One region of the Bacillus cereus group sp. Bce041 genome, then DNA from elsewhere that is predicted to be linked to it. Evidence: predicted binding sites of a transcription regulator. Region 1 holds the regulator's gene; the other holds the start of a gene.

Region 1 (3,246 bases):
ACTTGTAAAACATCATTTCCACTTTGTTTTTCAATATCGAAGTGGAATGATGCTGACTTAGAATCCCCTAATGGTCTCGTTAATAATTCCATTCTGTCTAGTTGTTTACGGCGACTTTGAGCACGTTTGGTTGTAGAAGCGCGAGCTATATTCTTTTGAACGAAGTCCTCAAGTTTTGCGATTTCATCTTGTTGTTTTTCGTAACGTTTCATTTCTTGCTCATATAATGCTGATTTTAAGTCTAAATATTTACTGTAGTTACCAACAAATCGTCTGCTTTCTTTATTCGAAATTTCATATACTTGTGTAACGAGTTTGTCTAAGAAATAACGGTCATGTGAGACGATTAATATTGCGCCAGGATAACCTTGCAAATATTGCTCAAGCCATGTTAATGTTTCGATGTCTAAATGGTTTGTAGGCTCGTCCAAAATAAGTAAGTCTGGTTTTGTTAATAATAATTTCCCGAGAGCTAATCTTGTTTTTTGCCCGCCGCTTAAAGTAGAGATCGTCGTCTGGTGCGTTTCAACTGGGAAGCCAAGGCCGCTTAAAATGGAGCGAATATCCGCTTCATATTGATATCCACCTTGATCTTTATAATTGAGTTGTAGTTGGTCATAATCAGCTAACAATCTTTCATATGTAGCTTCGTTTGAAAAGTTTTCTTCTTTTCCCATTTCTTGCTCAAGCCTTCGAAGTTTTGTCTCCATTTGCTGTAAGTGGGTAAAGACGGTTAGCATTTCATCCCAAATTGTTAAAGACGTTTCTAGTCCAGTATTTTGAGCTAAATATCCGATTGAGACATCTTTCGGTTTTATAATTTCGCCACCATCATGAGATAATTCACCAGCGATAATTTTTAATAATGTAGATTTTCCTGCTCCATTCCTTCCAACTAATGCGATACGATCTTTTGTTTGTACTTCCAATTTTATGTTTGCAAGAATCGTTTCTGCACCGTATAATTTCGAAAGCGCGTTTACTTGTAATAAAATCAATGTTTTCACCTCAAATAATTTCTTAACTTTGCCATGTTTATATTTCTCAATCATACTAAAAATAGTGTATAGTTTAAAATAAAGAGAGAATACTTCTTCTCTTTATTATACAAGGAATTTAATGAGTGCTAAACTTCTGTATTTGATTAAAGTATATGAATAAAGATAGGAAGAGAGGAGAGGTCATATGGATCAGCAAAAGATTCCACAAGCCACTGCTAAAAGATTGCCTCTATACTATCGATTTATCCAAAACTTATCTCTTTCTGGTAAGCAGCGTGTTTCATCGGCCGAATTGAGTGAGGCAGTAAAAGTAGATTCCGCAACAATACGAAGAGATTTTTCGTATTTTGGAGCGTTAGGGAAAAAGGGATATGGATATAACGTAAATTATTTATTATCATTTTTCCGCGAAACACTTGATCAAGATGATATAACACGTGTAGCACTTATTGGAGTAGGTAATTTAGGGACCGCTTTCTTACATTATAATTTCACGAAAAACAATAATACAAAAATTGAAATGGCATTTGATGTTAGTGAAGAGAAAGTTGGAACAGAAATCGGGGGCATTCCTGTATATCATTTAGATGAATTAGAAGAGAGATTATCAAATGATATACAAGTGGCAATATTAACAGTACCGGCTACAGTAGCACAAGCTGTAGCAGATAGATTAGCTGAAACAAGCGTGCACGGTATTTTGAATTTCACACCAGCGCGATTAAACGTATCAGAGAATATTAGAATTCATCATATTGACTTAGCTGTAGAGTTACAAACATTAGTTTACTTTTTGAAAAACTATCCACAATAAAACGCAGAGGAAGCGACCTCTGCGTTTTATTATTGTTTCTTCTTTGTGAATTTAACTAATATAAGGCGAAGTGCCAAATTAAAATCAATTGTTGCCATAACTGCAAATAGTATTGTCCACATATTCCAGATTGTATCTGTCACGTTCGTAATGGCGAAGCGTGTAAAGATACATCCAAGAAGGAAGTATAGTGCAGCCATGAACAATGGTGAGTTTCTCATACAAAAAATCCTCCGATAAAGCCTTGCATTTTTTCAGCTTCTTTAATCATTTCTTGAATTTGTTCATTGCTCATAAAAATTTGCCCAATAGCGACTAATGTATTCATCGCAACATGAGCTGCAATCGGAACGATAATACGTTTCGTCTTCACATATAAGAAGGCGAATACGAGCCCCATAGCAGTGTATACCAATAAGTGAGTAAAATCAAAATGAATTGCTGCGAATACAAGCGAACTAATGATAGCTGCGATAAAGAAGTTAAACTTCTTATAAAGCGTGCCGAATAGAATTTTTCTAAATACGATTTCTTCTAAGATAGGTCCAATTATAGAAACAACAATAAGGAACCAAGGTGTCGTTCTTGCAATTTCCATAAGTTTCATTGTATTTTCTGAACCTTGTTTAATTCCTAGCAGCTGCATCTCGATCATACCGGCAACTATTTGTGAAAAGAAAGCTAAGAAGAACCCGATAAAAATCCATCCAATAGTAGCTGGAACAGAAGAGCGCATTGCATCTAAATGCCTGTCACGAATATCTGTTCTAAGTAACCAAAGTACGATACATAATGCAACAAAGAAGCTAATAATTGCCCAGTGTCCTGTTATGATTTGTCCTTTTTCCTCAATGGTAAATCCTCTATTATCATAGAGTCCTGTTTTTAGGAGAAGTGGTAATCCAACAACGCCAGATAACTGCATTAAAATGTATGTAACGATAATCCACCAGTATTGTTTCTTCAAATGGTTTAACCATCCTTTCTAACTATAGTGTATGAGATAAGTTAGGATAACATGTAAATATGCTACCTACGATATAAACCTCTTGAATTATGTTTTTTTCGTAAATCCTTATTTGAAATTATAATAGAAGACAGGAGAAAGTTGTATGTGTAGCGAAAACAACTTAGGGTGTCCTTTCATATTGTAACATACGAGCAGTGGAAACAACGATTCATATAGTAAAGGCAGTATTGTATATAGAAAGTTTATATAGTGATTTGCGAAAAAATTATGATTTTTTTACTTGCAAAAGAAATTGAGATTATTTATTATTATAAGTGTGTTAGCACTCGGATGACTTGAGTGCTAATAAAAGAAATTTACATAACAAAATGAGGAGGTTATTGTTCATGCTAAAGCCATTAGGTGATCGCGTTGTAATTGAGCTTGTTCAAGCAGAAGAAAAAACAGCAAGTGGTATTGTA
Region 2 (3,246 bases), on a different contig from region 1:
CCAATGTTTGAGGGCTAGCATGATGATCAACTAATTTTTTTAACTGTTTATTTGAGAATGTAAAATTTTCATATATATTAGGAAAAGTTTTAATATATTGCAGTGATATACTCTTTTCCAAAAGATTAAATATCTCTGGTTTTTGAGTTTGATATGCTGATATTGCTCCTTTATATTCACTGATTTTACTTATAATATTTATTAGTTCTCTTTTAAATTCTAAATTTGTATATTTTTCTTCAAAGAAATTTCTCATCTCGTTCCCTCCTATCCCTAAGGTTTATTATCAACTTTGTATGCTCCATTATCCCCCTAATTTTCACATTACCTACTGTATGCTCGTTATTTTATAAACGTCCAATAAGAATGTAATCAAACGATAGCCAGATGCACATAGAAATCATTCTCTTCCATAAATGTATGTAATTTAATAGATTTCTAATGTTTATTAACAAATAAAAAGGCACTTCCTTAAACTTCTAAAAAAGTGCTTTTTATTTAATCAAATATATCTGTCTTTAGTGACTTAAAGGAAACTATGCACAAAAGGTATCAACATTTTGTGAAAATCATAACATATTTAGCTATAAATAATTATGTCGCTTCTAAAAACGTTCAATCTTAATATGTTATGAACTAATGTCGTACAGAATCTTAATTTCTTAATAATGTTTATAAAATGATTCTTTACAAGATGAAAGTACTTTATTACTATTTAAACAAACATTTTTTCTATACTATTTGCTTTCAGAGTATATTAGATTAGGTACCTTTAAACTGTTGCTAAGTATTTATATATTCGACATAATGTTATACGATAAATTCATCTTCTAGTATTGGTGACATGGTATCTTTTAATGTATGTACAGAATGATTAAAGTTAAACTTTTCTTCCGCATTTAACTCAATTTCTATAATTTCTCGAATACCTTCGCGATTAATAACAGCAGGAACTCCTATATATACATCATTATGACCATATTCATTTTCAAGGTATGCAGATACTGTTAATACACTATTTTCATGATGTAGAATTGCCTTTGTTATACGTAATAAAGACATTCCAATTCCATAACAGGTCGCTCCCTTACGTTCAATTATATGATAGGCCGCATCACGTGAACGAACAAAAATTTCGTCTAAGTCACTTTGATTATACTGACTTTTATTTTCTAAAATGGTTTGTAGCTTTTGAACGCCAACTGACACATGACTCCAAACCGGAAGCTCCGTATCACCATGTTCACCAATTATATAAGCATGAACATTATGAGGATCGATCTCAAAATATTCTCCTAACATGTAACGGAAACGTGCAGAATCAAGTGTTGTACCTGAACCAATTACGCGTTCTTTCGGCAACCCAGATTCTTTCCAAGTTACATATGTTAAAATGTCCACTGGATTTGTTGCAATTAAGAAAATACCATCGAATCCGCTTGACATAACATTACGTATAATTTCTTTAAAAATCTTAGTATTTTTTTCAACTAAGTCTAAACGTGTTTCACCTGGTCTCTGTGGTAATCCAGCTGTAATTACAACTATTTGCGCATCTTTACAGTCCTCACAGCTACCCTTCCAAACTTTTGTTGGTGATGGTGAAAAAGGAATTGCGTGACTTAAATCCATTGCTTCTCCTTCTGCTCTTGCTTCATTTACATCTACAAGAACGAATTCTTCTGCCAACCCCTGATTAATCATACAATATGCATAACTACACCCTACAGCCCCTGTACCAATTAAAACCACACGATTAATATTTTTGTTCATTTATAGATCCCTCACTATTTTTGTTTATTATGTTTTTGTACATTTCCGTTATTCTAATAAAAAAGAGATTTAATTAATTTTGAATGAGCAAGTAATAAACTCAAAATACATTTATGTTAAATACCAAATAGTTAAACTTAAATTCCTTTTCATATGTATTTCCAGCAAATATTGCTCCAACATTATTTCTTATTTAACTCAAAAATATATTATGTATAGCTTCACTAGATAAGATAATTTTTCTTTATCTACATTCCAAAGATTCATTGATATTCTGTGAAAAGTCTAGTTTATACATCTAGTTAAACAAAAATGTTAACGCTTACATTTTTGTTAAGATTCATTAACTAATTATCACTTCTCATAATAACATTCATGCTTATATTATCTTCATTCAAATCTAATTACTGCAAATTTTAATTTTGTATATCGAAGGTTATCTCACCTATTTTAGCAATCCCCCCCTAAAAGCACTTCTATACCAAACAAACTTTTTCAAAATTCATTTTCTAATAAACCTCCCACTAATTTTTTAGAGTTTTCTGTAATAAATTCGACATGTGATCTTGCATTTTATATTAACAAATTTAAGTCACATAAGTTGTGAATGTTTTTTGTATATTTCCCTTCCCTTATATGTCTAACAAAAACAAATAATATATTTTATAAAAGAAAAAAATATATTTAAAAAGATTATTAAAACGGTATTTCCAGCTAATTAGGCCAACTGATATAAAAATAACCTTCAAAATAATTATGTTATTTTTATACGAAAAAGATTATATTAGTAGCTCAAATTTTTATTTGTGTTTGTAATGGGATGTTTTCCTCACATTGAGATTCAACTAAATCGCCCTTCTCTTCAGAGGTAGGGTTGTTTTGGGTTATATAATGATATACCATGCCAACAAATACAGATCCACCAATAATATTTCCAATTGTAACTGGAATTAAATTATAAATAGCCCCACTAAAAGAAATTGTATTAGGATGTGGAGATATCAGGGAGATTGCAAATAGCGATAAATTTGCAATACTATGTTCATATCCAGATAAAAAGAAAGTAAAAACCAATAACATCATAACAATTATTTTTGCTGTATCCCCTTTTACTTGAGAAGGAAGGAAGCATGCTAGACAAACAAGCCAATTACATAGAATAGCTTTGAAAAATAGCTGTATTGTCGGAGTATTCATTTTTACTTCAACAACATTACTTATCAAATGTTCATATTCAATTTGATCAAAAATACCAGTACCATAAAATAATAATGCAAAAAATATTGCACCTACCAGATTACCTAAAAAACAAGCACCCCAATTACGACAAGTATCTAAGACCGTTGTTTTTTTTTGTAAGGTCGAAATTGTAAAATACATTGTATTCCCAGTAAATAATTCCGCTCCACCATATATTATTAATATAAGTGCAATTCCAAAAAATAAAGAAGCACTTAAATAAGTTGCAGGTGA

Evidence for each region. Region 1 encodes Rex, which represses fermentation and respiration genes when NADH is low (regulators of the CRP and FNR family bind a similar motif). Its sites were predicted from a motif close to TTGTGAAATATTTCACAA; they were not measured.
Region 2: the regulator Rex is predicted to act here: its motif matches at 1,983-2,000, upstream of ACUN13_RS29255 (L-lactate dehydrogenase).

The regions. Positions count from the first base shown of each region.
Region 1 covers NZ_JBQXON010000032.1:8,200-11,445, reverse strand. Annotated here, with positions in the region: gene ACUN13_RS31350 (ABC-F family ATP-binding cassette domain-containing protein) at 1-998, opposite strand, end outside; gene ACUN13_RS31345 (redox-sensing transcriptional repressor Rex) at 1,186-1,815, shown strand; gene ACUN13_RS31340 (YdiK family protein) at 1,845-2,036, opposite strand; gene ACUN13_RS31335 (CPBP family intramembrane glutamic endopeptidase) at 2,033-2,782, opposite strand; gene groES (co-chaperone GroES) at 3,172-3,246, shown strand, end outside.
Region 2 covers NZ_JBQXON010000020.1:41,328-44,573, reverse strand. Annotated here, with positions in the region: gene ACUN13_RS29260 (Fic family protein) at 1-256, opposite strand, end outside; gene ACUN13_RS29255 (L-lactate dehydrogenase) at 811-1,773, opposite strand; gene ACUN13_RS29250 (formate/nitrite transporter family protein) at 2,566-3,246, opposite strand, start outside.